Regions from separate parts of the Streptomyces sp. NBC_01591 genome, predicted to be linked through region 2. Evidence: predicted binding sites of a transcription regulator. Region 2 holds the regulator's gene; the other holds the start of a gene.
The links. Region 2 encodes HspR, which represses chaperone genes until heat shock. Its sites were predicted from a motif close to TTGAGNNNNNNNNNCTCAA; they were not measured.
Positions count from the first base shown of each region.

Region 1 (8,379 bases), 1.8 Mb from region 2:
TCGCTCTCGACAGGTGCCGGTGGCGTCACCCCGGAACCGCGCTGCTTGCTGCCCTTGCTCCGAGGCCGCTTCTTCTGCACCGGTGCTCGCAATCTTGACTCGTCCGCCCTTGAAGCAGAGGTGACGCACGGTCACATGTAATGAGCGCCCCGACCCCTGGTACGGCTTCTGACCATTCCAGTGCTTTTGAGAGGGGGGCGCGCATCAACCACTCCGCCACCTGAACGAGTGAACATCACTCCAGAGTTGGCGAACAAGTTTTCCCCGGGGGGCCCTCGGTCACACCTGGCCCGTCGGCTGGAACTTCCGCGCAGGCTTTGGCAGGATGCCCGCCCGCACGCCCCACGGAGTCATTCCTTCCGCTCCGGGCACTCTTCTGACCTGCCGGTGCAGGCCAATTCCGGGCGAGTGCAGGGCTCGTGAAGGCGTCGTGCAGACTGGCCGTATGCGCATCGAACTGGCCACCGTCGCCGGCAGCCCGGAACGCCCGAACGAGGACTGGGCCGCCACCGCACTTCCCGCTTCCGGCCAAGGCGGGGCGCTGATCCTGCTCGACGGGGTGACCCCGCCCCGGGGCGACGACGGTTGTGTGCACTCGGTCCCCTGGTTCACCGCCCGACTGGGCGGCGCACTGGTCGAACTGTCCAGTTCGCGGAAGGATCTGACCCTTCAGGAGATCCTGGCAGGTTCCATCCGGCGCACCGCCGACACGCACCGTTCCCTGTGTGACCTTTCTCACGTACGGACACCTCAGGCGACGGTCGCCATGGCGCGTTGGGACGACTGCGAGGTCGAGCATCTGGTGCTCTCCGATTCCGTACTGCTGTTCGAGGCGCACGACGGAAGTGTGCGCCCCCTGCTCGACGACCGGCTCGACCGCCTGCCGCCCGGCTCGCTGAGCACCGAGGCGATCACCGACGCCCGGGTACGGAACAAGGAGGGCGGCTTCTTCACCGCCGCCGCCGACCCCTCCGTGGCGGCCCGTGCGGTCACCGGGCGCACCCCGATCGGCCAGGTGCGGGCGATTGCCGCGCTGACCGACGGGGCGGCCCGCTGGACCCAGATGTTCCACGAGGGCGACTGGGCGGACTGCCTCGGGGTCCTCCACAAGGAGGGGACGCAGGCGCTGATCGACCGGGTCAGGGCCCTGGAGGACGCCGACACGGAGCGCAGGCAGCTGCGCCGCAGCAAGACCCACGACGACGCGACGGCGGTCTACGCGGTGCTGTGACGGCGCAGCGGGAGGGGCCGACGCAGCGGGGGCGACGCTGCGTCGGCCGGCGCAACGAAGGGCCGGCGCAACGGAAGGCCGGCCCGGCGGGCGTCAGTCCTCGGCGCGGGCGTTCAAGTGATGCAGCAGCCGGGCCAGTTCGGCCACCTCGGCCCGGTCCCAGTCGTCGAGCTTGCGGACATAGCGCTCGCGGCGGGCGTCGCGCACACTCCGGTAGCGGGCCAGCCCCTCGGCAGTGAGGCGGACGAGGAAGGCCCGTCCGTCGGCCGGATCGGGTTCACGGGCCACCAGTCCGAGGCCCTCCAGAGCGCGCAGTTGACGGCTCATGGTCGCCTTGCCCACCCCGAAGTAGGCTGCGAGATCGGTGGCCCGCTGCTGCCCGGCCGACTCCAGCCGGACGAGAAGTCCGTACGCGGCGGCCTCCAGTTCCGGGTGGACCTCGCGCGCCATCTCCCCGGAATTGGCCCGTGCCCGGCGCAGAAAGACGGCCAACTCCCGCTCCAGGGCAAGGAATGCGTGGTCCACACCACTCCCCCCGGTCGCGCCGGGTTCACTACCGCTTTCGCTCCCGTGCACGTCAACACCCCTCGTGAGCTTTCCTGTCGCTGAAAATTTCTTTCGCCGCTGGTCATCACCGCAGCTCCGCCAGTATTTCGCAGGCGTAGACCAACGGCAGCGACCAGGCCCCCTTCCGCAGCACGGGTCTACGTGCGTAGCGTCATGCATGGCATGTTCACACCATTACATGTCTGCAGGGGTGCGCCCAGCGCCCCCCTGGGATCAGCACGTCCCCCCACCACGTCCTCGGAGGCATTCCCCATGCCGGTGCTCAGATCCACTTCCAAGACGTCCCGCCGCTCACGCTTCGCGGCGGCCGGAACCCTGCTCGCAGCCCTCTCGCTCCTCCTCACCCTGCCCGGCGCGGCGAGCGCCGCCGGCACTCATGACGCAGCGGCAGCCGCCAAGAAGCCCGCCCGCGGCACCGCCACGATGGGCATGGGCGTCATCGCCCATGACGGACAGGGCGGACTGCCGCGGGACACCCGCGCCGTCCAGACCGAAGGCGTGGACGTCTCCGGCCACCAGGGCAACGTCGCCTGGTCGACGCTCTGGAACAGCGGGGTGAAGTGGGCCTACACCAAGGCCACCGAGGGCACGTACTACAAGAACGAGTACTTCGCCCAGCAGTACAACGGCTCCTACAACGTGGGCATGATCCGGGGCGCGTACCACTTCGCCACCCCGAACACCACGAGCGGCGCCACCCAGGCCAACTACTTCGTGGACAACGGGGGCGGCTGGTCGCGGGACGGCAAGACGCTGCCCGGCGTGCTCGACATCGAGTGGAACCCGTACGGCGACCAGTGCTTCGGCAAGACCGCGGCCGGCATGGTCTCGTGGATCCGCGACTTCGTGAACACGTACAAGGCGCGCACCGGACGCGACGCGGTCATCTACACCGCGACCAGCTGGTGGAAGACCTGTACCGGCAACAACGCGAGCTTCGGCGCGACCAACCCGCTGTGGGTGGCCCGCTACGCCTCCACGGTCGGCGAGCTCCCGGCCGGCTGGGGCTTCTACACGATATGGCAGTACACCTCGTCCGGCCCCACCGTCGGCGACCACGACCGTTTCAACGGCGCCCTCGACCGCGTACAGGCCCTCGCCAACGGCTGAGTCCGCCCGCCGCACCCCCGCGGCCCATCGCTTCACCCAGCAGGGCCCCGGTGACCCGCCGGGGCTCTCTCCATTTCACGCCCCCGACCAGGGACTTCGCCCTCCGGGCCGACAGCGGACCCCCTATGCACTCGATGTATACACGCTGTGTATAGTCCTTCTCTGTCGCACGTCGTGCGCCCTGTTCAGCTACGGAGGAGTGACCCGTCTTGCCCATGAAGATGAAGTCGATCGGTACGGGGTTGGCCGCCACCCTTGTGACAGTGCTCACCCTGACGCTGAGCGGCTGCTCCATGCAGACCACCGCGCCCGCCTCGGCCCGCGGTGACGCGGGCTCCGACTCCAAGGGCTCCTTCGGCCCGGTGGACTGCCGCAAGGCGAAGTGCATAGCGCTGACCTTCGACGCGGGGCCGGGCGAGGACACCCCGCACCTGCTGGACATCCTCAAGGAGAAGAAGGTGCACGCGACCTTCTTCCTGCTGGGCAAGAACCACGTCAAGAAGTACCCGGACACCGTGCGCAGGCTGGCCGCCGAGGGGCACGAGGTGGCCAACCACACCTGGACCCACGAGATCCTGACGGACCGGAAGCCGGCCGAGATACGCGCCGAGCTGGCGAAGACGCAGGACGCGATAGCGGAGATAACCGGCAAGAAGCCGCGCCTGATGCGTCCGCCGCAGGGCCGCACCGACGACACCGTCTCGGACATCAGCAAAGACCTGGGGCTCTCCCAGATCCTGTGGAGCACCACCGCCAAGGACTACTCCACGACCGACTCGGCGCTGATCAAGAAGCGCACCCTGGAGCAGGCGGACAAGGACGGCATCATCCTGCTCCACGACATCTACAAGGGCACGGTGCCCGCGGTGCCGGGCATCATCGACGAACTGAAGAAGCGGGGCTACACCTTCGTCACCGTCCCGCAGCTGATGGCGCCCGCCGAGCCGGTCCCGGGGACCATCTACCGCCCCTGAGCCAAGGGCGGGAAACCCGAGGACCCCCGGCGCCGATGCGCCGGGGGTCCCGCGTACGTGGTGCCACGCCCGTCACGCCGCGGCCGGGATCCTCTCCCCGGTCCTGGCCCCGGCCGGGGCCAGGGCGATCTCCAGGACCTGGCGGACATCGGTCACCGGGTGGACCTCCAGCGTGTCCAGGACCTCGGCGGGGACGTCGTCCAGGTCGGCCTCGTTCCGCTTCGGGATCACCACGGTGGTGATTCCGGCGCGGTGCGCGGCCAGCAGTTTCTGCTTCAGTCCGCCGATCGGCAGCACCCGTCCGGTCAGCGAGACCTCACCGGTCATCGCCACGTCCGTACGGACCAGCCGTCCGGAGAGCAGCGAGGCCAGTGCCGTCGTCATGGTGATTCCGGCGCTCGGGCCGTCCTTCGGGACCGCGCCCGCCGGGAAGTGGATGTGCACGCCGCGGTCCTTCAGGTCCGCGACCGGCAGCTCCAGCTCCGCGCCGTGCGACTGCAGGAAGCTCAGCGCGATCTGCGCGGACTCCTTCATGACGTCGCCGAGCTGGCCGGTGAGGGTCAGTCCGGACGCCCCGGTCTCCGGGTCGGCCAGCGACGCCTCCACGAACAGCACGTCGCCGCCCGCGCCGGTCACCGCGAGTCCGGTGGCCACACCGGGCACCGAGGTGCGGCGCTCGGCCGGGTCCTGGGCGGACTCGGGGACGTGGTGCGGCCGTCCGATCAGAGCGCGCAGGTCCTCGTCGCCGACCGTGAACGGGAGCTCCCGGTCGCCCAGTTCGTGCTGGGCGGCGACCTTGCGGAGCAGCCGGGCGACGGCCCGTTCCAGGTTCCGCACGCCCGCTTCACGGGTGTACTCGCCGGCCAGCTTGCGCAGCGCGGACTCGTCGAGCGTCACCTCGTCCTTCTCCAGGCCGGCCCGCTCCAGCTGACGCGGGAGCAGGTGGTCCCGGGCGATGACGACCTTCTCGTCCTCGGTGTAGCCGTCGAGCCTGACCAGCTCCATGCGGTCGAGCAGGGCCTCCGGGATGGCTTCGAGCACGTTGGCCGTCGCCAGGAAGACAACGTCGCTGAGGTCGAGCTCGACCTCCAGGTAGTGGTCGCGGAAGGTGTGGTTCTGCGCCGGGTCGAGGACTTCGAGGAGGGCGGCCGCCGGGTCGCCCCGGAAGTCGGAGCCGACCTTGTCGATCTCGTCGAGCAGGACGACCGGGTTCATCGAACCGGCCTCCTTGATGGCCCGGACGATACGGCCCGGCAGGGCGCCGACGTATGTACGCCGGTGGCCCCGGATCTCCGCCTCGTCGCGCACACCGCCGAGCGCGACGCGGACGAACTTGCGGCCCATGGCGTGCGCGACGGATTCACCGAGGGAGGTCTTGCCCACGCCCGGAGGCCCCACCAGCGCCAGCACGGCACCGCCGCGCCGCCCGCCGACGATCCCCAGGCCGCGGTCGGAACGCCGCTTGCGGACGGCCAGGTACTCGGTGATGCGCTCCTTCACGTCCTGCAGGCCCGCGTGCTCGGCGTCCAGGATCCGCTGGGCGCCCCGGATGTCGTAGGCGTCCTCGGTCCGCTCGGTCCACGGCAGTTCGAGAACGGTGTCGAGCCAGGTCCTGATCCAGGAGCCCTCGGGGCTCTGGTCGGAGGAGCGCTCCAGCTTGTCGACCTCCTTGAGCGCGGCCTCGCGGACGTGCTCGGGAAGCTCGGCGGCCTCGACGCGCGCCCGGTAGTCGTCGGACTCGTCCTCCGGGTCGCCGTTGAGCTCGGAGAGCTCCTTGCGCACGGCGTCGAGCTGGCGCCGCAGCAGGAATTCGCGCTGCTGCTTGTCGACGCCCTCCTGGACGTCCTTGGCGATGGACTCGGCGACGTCCTGCTCGGCGAGGTGTTCGCCGAGCCACTGGATGGCGAGCTTCAGCCGGGCGACCGGGTCGGCGGTCTCCAGGAGCTGCACCTTCTGGGCGGTGGTGAGGAAGGGCGAGTAACCGGAATTGTCGGCGAGCGCGGAGATGTCCTCGATCTGCTGGACCCGGTCCACGACCTGCCAGGCGCCGCGCTTCTTCAGCCAGCTGGTGGCGAGTGCCTTGTACTCCTTGACCAGCTCGGCGGCGGCTCCGGGAAGAGGGTCGGGGACGATCGTGTCGACCCGGGTCCCCTCCACCCAGAGCGCTCCACCCGGCCCGCTGGTCCCGGCCCCGATCCGCACCCGGCCCCGGCCGCGGATGAGCGCGCCCGGATCCCCGTCCGAAAGCCGTCCGACCTGCTCGACGGTGCCGATGACACCGGTGCCGGTGTACATACCGTCGATCCGCGGCACCAGAAGCACTTCGGGCTTGCCGCCGCCGTCACGGGCCGCGGCCTGTGCGGCCTCCACGGCGGCACGTACATCGGTGTCGGACAGGTCCAGAGGCACCACCATCCCGGGCAGCACGACCTCGTCGTCGAGCGGCAGCACGGGCAGGGCGAGCGGAGTGACCGCATTGGAATCGATAGCCATGATCTCCCCTTCGGCAGTCAAGTTGAGCTATGCAGACTCAATGCTTCTGAGCCGCCCCGTTGTTCCCCGGGGCATGTTCGCTGTGAGCGATCACCCGGTCGCGCTCGCGGTCCGGGCCGGTCGCGGCCGTGACGGGCCGGATAAATCATTCGGCCCGTCACGGAAATGCGGGCACAGTGCCCGCATGAACGACGACAGCGGCGACAGCGGCAGCCGAGGGCTGAACCACGACGGGACGATCCGGCGGGAGGGCTCGCTGAGCCGCGTGCCCGCTCCGTTCGCCCCCGTGGTGGCGGCGGCCCGGTCCCGGATCACCGAGGCGTTCGACGGCACACGGCTGCACAGCGCGTACATCTACGGCAGCATTCCGCGCGGCACGGCCCTTCCCGGTGTCTCCGATCTGGATCTGCTGCTGGCGCTGCACAGCGCGCCCACGGCCGCCGACGAAGCGGCGGTCCGTGCCATGGAGGCCGACCTGAACGCCTCGTTCGGCCAGATCGACGGCGTCGGCATCCTGCTGTCCGCTGCCGCCACCCTCACCAGCGAGCTCGAACGCCACGACCTCGGCTTCTTCCTCGCCTGTCTCTGCACCCCGCTGCTGGGCGACGACCTGGCCGAGCAGCTGCCGCACTACCGCCCGACCCCGCTGCTCGCCCGCGAGACCAACGGGGACCTGGTTCTCTCGCTGCCCCGCTGGCGGCGCAGGGCCGCCGAGGCGGCCACCGACGCCGAACGCCGCAGCCTCAGCCGCGGCGCCGCCCGCCGGATCGTCCGGTCCGGCTTCACCCTGGTCATGCCGCAGTGGCGCGGCTGGACCAGCGACCTGGCCGAGTCCGCCGAGGTGTTCGCCCGTTACTACCCGGACCACCCGGAGCGGATCGAGCAGATGAGGCTGGCCGCGCACACCGGCCGCAATCCCTCCGCCGACCCGGCCGTCCTCGCGACGCTCATCGAGGACCTGGCACCTTGGCTGGCGGCCGAGTACCTCGCGGTGCACGGCGAGAAGGCGCCACGCCCCTGACCACCGGTTCCCCGACCGCACCGGCCCGGCGCAGCAGCGGCCGGCAGGCCACGCCGAACAGCAGCGCCAGTGGATGGCCCCAGTCGGTCAGCGGGTTGCTCAGACGGACCAGATCGAGCACCAGCATCACGCCCATCCCGCCGAGCACCAGCACCCGCAGCAGCGGGGTGAACAGCCCGGTGAGCGCGCCCACGCTCGCCATCAGCCCGAAGCTGATGCCGTAGTCGAGGCGGTGCAGCGACGACTCCGGCAGATGCCCGGCGACCACGGAGAGCCCGACCGGGATCTCCGTGGCGAGCGTCGCCACGACATGACCGAGCACGAACACCGCGGCGGCCCGCAGGCCCCCGATGCGGCGCTCCAGTGCGGTCAGTACGAGAGCGAAGAAAAAGACGTGCGGGGAGGTGAGCCCGCCGACGACCCACAGGGCGCTGGCGGCCAGGACGAGGAACGGGGTCTCGCCGAGGTGCGCGACGTCCGTGCTCGACTCGCGCAGCACGGCGGCGACGGTGTCGGGATCGGCGTACTCCATGAACAGGGACGTGGCGACCAGCACCAGCAGGTACCCAAAAGTGAACGGGGTACCAGTGGGTGCCGGCAGCAGCCGCAGCCATCGGCGGGCCCCACGGACCGGGGGCTGGGCCGCGGCACGGCCCGTGCGGCTCTGGCGCGGGATGGCGTCGAGCAGCGGAGCCGCGAAGGGTTCTTCGTGGACCGCCCTGTCCGTACGCTGATGCACCGCGTGAGGCCCCTCTCCCGTGACGAGCCCCCCGAAGCAACGTCCCACCCTCTGTGATCTTCCCCTGCTCCGTCTATGGCGTGAGCCACACACGCCGCCCGTGAACCGGTCCGGGTCCGTCGCCCGATAGAGAGGTGTGAAGCTGTTGCGCCCCTCGGGGGAGGACCCGAACGACGACGACGCCCTGCTGCGTGCCGTCGCGCAGGGGGATACGGAGGCCCTGGCGACGCTCTACGACCGGCAC
Region 1 covers NZ_CP109327.1:5,964,071-5,972,449, reverse strand. Annotated here, with positions in the region: gene OG978_RS27730 (sensor histidine kinase) at 1-80, opposite strand, end outside; gene OG978_RS27725 (hypothetical protein) at 446-1,231, shown strand; gene OG978_RS27720 (MarR family winged helix-turn-helix transcriptional regulator) at 1,325-1,807, opposite strand; gene OG978_RS27715 (lysozyme) at 2,051-2,908, shown strand; gene OG978_RS27710 (polysaccharide deacetylase family protein) at 3,124-3,882, shown strand; gene lon (endopeptidase La) at 3,955-6,375, opposite strand; gene OG978_RS27700 (nucleotidyltransferase) at 6,560-7,396, shown strand; gene OG978_RS27695 (rhomboid-like protein) at 7,323-8,135, opposite strand; gene OG978_RS27690 (RNA polymerase sigma factor) at 8,272-8,379, shown strand, end outside.
Region 1: the regulator HspR is predicted to act here: its motif matches at 6,398-6,416, upstream of lon (endopeptidase La).

Region 2 (8,379 bases):
CCAGGACCACGCCGTCCGTCGTCGCCTTCGCGAAGAACGGCGAGGTGCTGGTCGGCGAGGTCGCCAAGCGCCAGGCAGTGACCAACGTCGACAGGACCATCCGCTCCGTCAAGCGCCACATGGGCACTGACTGGAAGATCGACCTGGACGGCAAGAGCTTCAACCCGCAGCAGATGAGCGCCTTCATCCTGCAGAAGCTGAAGCGGGACGCCGAGTCGTACCTGGGCGAGAAGGTGACCGACGCGGTCATCACCGTCCCCGCGTACTTCAACGACTCCGAGCGTCAGGCGACGAAGGAGGCCGGCGAGATCGCGGGCCTGAACGTCCTGCGTATCGTCAACGAGCCGACCGCCGCCGCGCTGGCGTACGGGCTCGACAAGGACGACCAGACGATCCTCGTCTTCGACCTCGGCGGTGGCACCTTCGACGTGTCGCTCCTGGAGATCGGTGACGGCGTCGTCGAGGTGAAGGCCACCAACGGTGACAACCACCTCGGTGGTGACGACTGGGACCAGCGCGTCGTCGACTACCTGGTGAAGCAGTTCGCCAACGGGCACGGCGTGGACCTGTCCAAGGACAAGATGGCTCTCCAGCGTCTGCGCGAGGCCGCGGAGAAGGCGAAGATCGAGCTCTCGTCCTCGACCGAGACCACGATCAACCTGCCCTACATCACGGCGTCCGCCGAGGGCCCGCTGCACCTGGACGAGAAGCTCACGCGCTCGCAGTTCCAGCAGCTCACGGCCGACCTCCTGGACCGCTGCAAGAACCCGTTCCACAACGTCATCAAGGACGCGGGCATCCAGCTCTCCGAGATCGACCACGTCGTTCTCGTCGGTGGCTCCACCCGTATGCCGGCCGTCGCCGAGCTCGTCAAGGAGCTGACCGGTGGCCAGGAGGCCAACAAGGGTGTGAACCCGGACGAGGTCGTCGCCATCGGCGCCTCGCTCCAGGCCGGTGTCCTCAAGGGCGAGGTCAAGGACGTCCTGCTGCTCGACGTCACCCCGCTGTCCCTCGGTATCGAGACCAAGGGCGGCATCATGACGAAGCTCATCGAGCGCAACACCACGATCCCGACCAAGCGCTCCGAGATCTTCACGACGGCCGAGGACAACCAGCCGTCCGTGCAGATCCAGGTCTACCAGGGCGAGCGCGAGATCGCGGCGTACAACAAGAAGCTCGGAATGTTCGAGCTGACCGGCCTGCCGCCGGCCCCGCGTGGCGTCCCGCAGATCGAGGTCGCGTTCGACATCGACGCGAACGGCATCATGCACGTCGCCGCCAAGGACCTCGGCACCGGCAAGGAGCAGAAGATGACCGTCACCGGTGGCTCCTCGCTGCCGAAGGACGAGGTCAACCGGATGCGCGAAGAGGCCGAGCAGTACGCGGAGGAGGACCACCGCCGCCGCGAGGCCGCCGAGTCCCGTAACCAGGGTGAGCAGCTCGTCTACCAGACGGAGAAGTTCCTCAAGGACAACGAGGACAAGGTCCCCGGCGACGTGAAGACGGAGGTGGAGACCGCGCTCACCGAGCTGAAGGAGAAGCTCAAGGGCGAGGACACCGCCGAGATCCGTACCGCCACCGAGAAGGTCGCGGCCGTCTCGCAGAAGCTCGGTCAGGCGATGTACGCCAACGCCCAGGCCGACGGCGGCCCGCAGGGTGACCCGCAGCCGGGCGCCCAGCAGGCCAAGGCCGACGACGATGTCGTCGACGCCGAGATCGTGGACGACGAGAAGGACGCCAAGGGCGGTGCGGTGTGACCGAGGAGACTCCGGGCTTCGAGGAGAAGCCTGACGTCCCCTCCGGCGCCACCCCTGACGGAGCTGAGCCGAAGGACGCCTCTTCCTCTTCGGAGGAGGGGGCGGCCCCGGCCGGGGACGCAGTACAGACAGTCGGTCTGACGGCCCAGCTGGACCAGGTCCGCACCGCGCTCAACGAGCGCACGGGCGACCTCCAGCGGCTTCAGGCCGAGTACCAGAACTACCGCCGCCGCGTCGAGCGGGACCGGGCCACGGTCAAGGAGATCGCCGTAGCGGGTCTCCTGTCCGAGCTCCTGCCCGTGCTCGACGACGTCGGCCGCGCCCGGGATCACGGCGAGCTCGTGGGCGGGTTCAAGTCGGTGGCCGAATCACTTGAGACGGTCGTCGCCAAGCTGGGCCTGCAGCAGTTCGGCAAGGAGGGCGAGCCCTTCGACCCGACGATCCACGAAGCGCTGATGCACTCGTACGCGCCGGATGTCACCGAGACGACCTGCGTGGCGATCCTGCAGCCGGGGTATCGGATCGGCGAGCGCACCATCCGCCCCGCGCGGGTGGCGGTGGCCGAACCCCAGCCGGGTGCGACACCGGCCGCAGCCAAGGAAGAGAAGGCAACCGACGAGGAGAGCGGTGGCACCGAGGAGGTCTGACATCCCGTCTGACCACCTCGCTGCCCACCGCCCGGCCATGCGACCGGCCCACGGGCCGGTCGCATGGCCGATCGTCCGGAAGGAGGGACGTCGATGAGCACGAAGGACTTCGTCGAGAAGGACTACTACAAGGTCCTCGGCGTCCCCAAGGACGCCACCGACGCCGAGATCAAGAAGGCGTACCGGAAGCTCGCCCGTGAGTTCCACCCGGACGCCAACAAGGGTGACGACAAGGCGGAGGAGCGCTTCAAGGAGATCTCCGAGGCGAACGACATCCTCGGTGACAGCAAGAAGCGCAAGGAGTACGACGAGGCACGCGCCCTCTTCGGCAACGGCGGCTTCAGGGCCGGCCCCGGAGGCGCGGGAGGCAACTTCAACTTCGACCTCGGGGACCTCTTCGGGGGCACCCAGGGCGGTGGCCAGGGCGGCGGAGCCGGCGGTTTCGGCGGCGGCGGTCTGGGCGATGTCTTCGGCGGCCTGTTCAACCGGGGCGGTACGGGGACGCGGGTGCAGCCGCGCCGCGGCCAGGACATCGAGTCCGAGGTGACGCTCAGCTTCACCGAGGCGGTCGAGGGGGCCACGGTCCCGCTGCGGATGTCCAGCCAGGCGCCCTGCAAGGCGTGTTCCGGCACCGGTGACAAGAACGGCACCCCCAGGGTCTGCCCGACCTGTCTCGGCACCGGCCAGGTGTCGCGCGGCACCGGCGGCGGCTTCTCGCTCACCGACCCCTGTGTGGAGTGCAAGGGCCGGGGCCTCATCGCCCAGGACCCGTGCGATGTCTGCAAGGGCAGCGGACGGGCCAAGTCCTCCAAGACCATGCAGGTCAGGATCCCGGCGGGCGTCTCGGACGGCCAGCGGATCCGGCTGCGCGGCAAGGGCGGTCCGGGCGAGCGCGGTGGACCGGCCGGCGATCTGTACGTCGTGGTCCACGTGGACGCCCACCCGGTCTTCGGCCGCAAGGGCGACAACCTCACGGTCACCGTGCCCGTCGACTTCACGGAGGCGGCGCTCGGCGGCGAGGTGAAGGTGCCCACGCTCGGCGGCCCGCCGGTCACCCTGAAGCTGCCCGCCGGCACCCCCAACGGGCGTACGATGCGCGCCCGCGGCAAGGGCGCCGTACGCAAGGACGGCACCCGGGGCGACCTGCTGGTCACCGTCGAGGTGGCGGTGCCCAGGGACCTCGGCGACGAGGCCAGGGACGCGCTGGAGGCCTACCGGAAGGCGACCGCGGGCCGTGACCCGCGGGCGGAACTGTTCCAGGCGGCGAAGGGAGCTTGAGGTGGACGGCCGACGACGCAATCCGTACGAACTGACCGATGAATCACCGGTGTACGTGATCTCGATCGCGGCCCAGCTCTCAGGCCTGCATCCGCAGACACTACGCCAGTACGACCGTCTCGGCCTCGTCTCGCCCGACCGCACGGCCGGGCGCGGCAGGCGCTACTCGGCCCGCGACATCGAGCTGCTGCGCACCGTGCAGCAGCTGTCGCAGGACGAGGGCATCAACCTCGCCGGCATCAAGCGCATCATCGAGCTGGAGAACCAGGTCGCCGCGCTCCAGCAGCGCGTCGCCGAGCTCTCGGCGGCCGTGGACGGCGCGGCACAGGCGATGCAGCAGCGCGAGGCCCAGGTCCACGCCTCGTACCGGCGCGATCTGGTGCCGTATCAGGACGTGCAGCAGACCAGCGCGTTGGTGGTCTGGCGGCCGAAGAGGCCGAAGGACTGACCGGGCTGTACAGGGCCGGGGAGTCGACTTTCGGGTCGGCTCCCCGGCCCTTTGCCGTACGCCGTCGCGAAGGGGAGAAGCTGCTTGCGGGGTGGGGCCCTCAGTTCTGTTCCTCTTCCAGGATCCCCGACCGCGCTATCAAGTAGCCGAGCTGGGCCCGGCTGTTGCTGCCGAGTGCGGCGGCGAGTTTGGCGACGTGGGCCCGGCAGGTGCGGACGTTCATGCCGAGACGGCGGGCGATGGAGTCGTCCACATGGCCTTCCACGAGGAGCTGGGCGATGGAGCGCTGCACCCCGCTGATGCCCAGGGAGGTCGGTTCGTACTTGACCTCCTCCCGCAGTGGAGCAGCTCTGGTCCAGAGCTGCTCGAACACGTTGGCCAGGTACTGCACGAGCCCGGGGTGGCGGAGTTCCAGGGCGACTTGGTCGTCGTCGCTGGCCGGGATGAAGGCGACGGTGCGGTCGAACACGATCAGGCGACCGATGAGCTCTTCCAGCGTGCGTATTTCCACGTTGTCGTCGGTCATGCGTTCCGCGTACGCGAGTGTGCTGGGGCTGTGGCGCGCGGTGTGCTGGTAGAGGGTGCGCATGCTGACGCCGCGGTGGATCACGGACAGGCCGCGTTCCAGCGACTTGCTGAGACGATGCTCGGTTCGGCCGCCGCCGGGCTGGACGGTGAGCACTTCGGTGCGGCACTCTGCGGTGGCGAGATCGAGGGCCGCGTTGATCCGGTTCCCGCCCTCCAGCACGGTGATGGCGTGGGTGCTGGGCGGCCCCAGAGTGCTGATGTCCATGAATGGCTCGAACGATTCAGTCAGTTCGACCGAGTGCCGGCGCCGTTCCAGGATCTCGCGCTCGATGGGATGCAGCTGTTGCGCAAGAGCGGTGGACGGCGGAACGGGCCGGAGCCAGGCCGGGTCGTCCGGATCGGGATGCAGTAGCGCGAACTCCATCAGACAGGGCGCCGGTTCCACTTCGGCGCGGGCGATGCGTCCCAGACGCAAAGCACTGGCGTAAAGACGTCCTCCCGCATCGCACAGTTCGGTGATCCCATGAGAATGTGTCGGCTTTGTGTTGCTTGTGGTCATATCGTCACCCCCCAGGTTCCTGAACATGCAAGAACATGATGCATCTACGCAGTGGTGCTCGCGTGCCCAGGTGAGACATCGTCTTAGGTGCGGGGGAGAAGAATCCACAAGTGAGGACGAAGCCGACTATGTATAAGCGAATGCATCGCTCGGCGCTTGCCGTCTCGTTCGTCGCGGCCCTGGGCATCGGGCTGCTGGGCGGCAGCGACATTGGCTGGAGCGAGGACGGTGTCGCCAGTGGTGACATCGGGTGGGCCGTCCAGGCCGCAGCCAACGGTGACATCGGGTGGCCGGTCGCACCTGCCAAGTCGTCCGACATCGGGTGGGTCGTCCAGGCCGCGGCCAACGGTGACATCGGGTGGCCGGTCGCACCTGCCAAGTCGTCCGACATCGGTTGGGTCTCGCCCGCCAAGTCGTCCGACATCGGCTGGGTCTCGCCTGCCGGTACCGGCTCCGCCACGGCCCGCACAGGCGCATGACCATCCCGCCGGACGACCGGACCTTCCGGCGAGAGATGGCCACGGCCTACCGATCGGGCTGGCATTTCATCGATCTCGTCACTGCCATCCCCCACTCTGGCGACTCGTTGATGGTCACTCTGTTCGGCGACCCCATCGTTGTCGCACGTGAAGAAGACGACGAAGTACGTGCCTACCGTTGCCTCCGCAAGCCGCGTGGAGCCCCGCAGCCCGTTCGCTGTGCGATTCGGTACGACATGATTTTCGTCAACCTCGACCGGCGGGACCACCAGCTGTTCGAGCCAGAGACTATTTCCGCCACCCCCCGCAGTGCCTGAGCGATCCCCCGTCGTTCCATGTCGCTCAGTCACTCCCCCACACAACGGCGCCATCGTGACCTGAACACGGTGGCGCCGTTGTGCTTTTTCCGGCCGGGCGCGGTCCCCGCCCGCGGCCCGGTCAGGCCCTGCCGAGCGCCCGGTCCACGGCGATCTCGATGACGATCCGGTCCGGGTTGGGCTTCGGCGTGCGCTCGTAACGTTCCGCGTAGCGGCGTACGGCGTCGGCCACCGCCTCGGGGTCCGTGCGCACCGTCGCGAGCCCCTCCAGGGTCGCCCAGCGGCGCCCGTCGATCTGGCAGACGGCGACCCGTGCGCCGTCCGGGCCCGCGGCCAGGACGTTGGCGGCCTTCCGGGTGTTCTTGCCGGTGATGACCCGCGCCAGCCTCGTCTCGGGGTCGTACGTCACGCCCACCGGCACCACGTGCGGTGTGCCGTCGGGGCGGGGTGTGGTCAGGGTGCACACATGGCGCGCTCGCCAGAAGGCGAGGTACTCGGGGCCGGGGTTCGTCACGTCGACTGCCATGGGGACAGCGTAGGCAGTGCGGGCGCGGTACCGAATCGGACGTGACCCGCACTGCGGTGGCGGAGGACCGGTGCGGCCGGTTCACTCGGAGCAGAGAGCCTGCGGCCGAGCCCATGGATCGGCAGTCCAGCCCAGGGATTGGCCCCGGACCGGTCCGGGCACATAGTTGAGTGGAATAGACTCAACTTTGTACACGTTGACCTAGTCAGTGTTATGGACGGGCCAGTCACCGCAAGGAGGAGAAAGCGCACGTGGACGCCGAGCTGACCAACAAGAGCCGGGACGCCATCAACGCGGCCACCAGCAGGGCCGTGAAGGACGGGCACCCCGATCTGACCCCCGGGCATCTGCTGCTCGCGCTGCTCGCGGGCGAGGACAACGAGAACATCATCGATCTGCTCGCCGCCGTCGAGGCCGACCAGATCGCCGTACGCACCGAGACCGAGCGGCTCCTGGGCGCCCAGCCCAGCGTCACCGGGTCCACCGTCGCCCCGCCGCAGCCCAACCGCGAGCTGCTCGCCGTCATCGCCGATGCCGCGCAGCGCGCGAAGGAGCTCGGCGACGACTACATCTCCACCGAGCACCTGCTGATCGGCATCGCGGCCGAGGGCGGCCGCGCCGGTGAGATCCTCAGTGGGCAGGGGGCCAGTGCGAAGAGGCTGCTGGACGCATTCGAGAAGAGCAGGGGAGGGCGCCGGGTGACCACACCCGACCCGGAGGGCCAGTACAAGGCGCTGGAGAAGTTCGGTACGGACTTCACCGCGGCCGCACGCGAGGGCAAGCTCGACCCGGTCATCGGGCGCGACCAGGAGATCCGTCGCGTCGTCCAGGTGCTGTCCCGCCGCACCAAGAACAACCCCGTGCTCATCGGCGAGCCCGGCGTCGGCAAGACGGCCGTCGTCGAGGGGCTCGCCCAGCGCATCGTCAAGGGCGACGTCCCCGAGTCCCTGAAGAACAAGCGGCTCGTCTCGCTCGACCTCGGCGCGATGGTCGCGGGTGCCAAGTACCGCGGCGAGTTCGAGGAGCGGCTGAAGACCGTCCTCTCCGAGATCAAGGAGAGCGACGGGCAGATCGTCACCTTCATCGACGAGCTGCACACCGTCGTCGGCGCGGGCGCCGGCGGCGACTCCGCCATGGACGCCGGCAACATGCTCAAGCCGATGCTGGCCCGCGGCGAGCTCCGCATGGTCGGCGCGACCACGCTCGACGAGTACCGGGAGCGGATCGAGAAGGACCCCGCCCTGGAGCGCCGCTTCCAGCAGGTGCTGGTGGCCGAGCCGAGTGTCGAGGACACCATCGCGATCCTGCGCGGGCTCAAGGGCCGCTACGAGGCCCACCACAAGGTCTCCATCGCGGACTCCGCGCTGGTGGCCGCAGCGACCCTGTCCGACCGCTACATCACCTCCCGCTTCCTCCCCGACAAGGCGATCGACCTGGTCGACGAGGCGGCGTCCCGGCTGCGCATGGAGATCGACTCCTCGCCGGTCGAGATCGACGAGCTCCAGCGCGCCGTCGACCGCCTCCACATGGAGGAGCTGGCCCTCAAGAACGAGACCGACCCCGGCTCCCGGCAGCGCCTGGAGAAGCTCCGCCGCGACCTCGCCGACAAGGAGGAGGAGCTGCGCGGCCTCAACGCCCGCTGGGAGAAGGAGAAGCAGGGCCTCAACCGCGTCGGTGAGCTGAAGGAGCGCCTCGACGAACTGCACGGCCAGGCCGAACGCGCCCAGCGCGACGGCGACTTCGACACCGCGTCCAAGCTTCTGTACGGGGTGATCCCGGGCCTGGAACGGGAGTTGGCCGAGGCGTCCGAGGCCGAGCAGGAGGCCGCGAAGGACACCAT
Region 2 covers NZ_CP109327.1:4,161,937-4,170,315, reverse strand. Annotated here, with positions in the region: gene dnaK (molecular chaperone DnaK) at 1-1,757, shown strand, start outside; gene grpE (nucleotide exchange factor GrpE) at 1,754-2,404, shown strand; gene dnaJ (molecular chaperone DnaJ) at 2,498-3,682, shown strand; gene OG978_RS19280 (heat shock protein transcriptional repressor HspR) at 3,684-4,130, shown strand; gene OG978_RS19275 (helix-turn-helix transcriptional regulator) at 4,231-5,217, opposite strand; gene OG978_RS19270 (hypothetical protein) at 5,346-5,696, shown strand; gene OG978_RS19265 ((2Fe-2S)-binding protein) at 5,693-6,013, shown strand; gene OG978_RS19260 (pyridoxamine 5'-phosphate oxidase family protein) at 6,135-6,539, opposite strand; gene clpB (ATP-dependent chaperone ClpB) at 6,791-8,379, shown strand, end outside.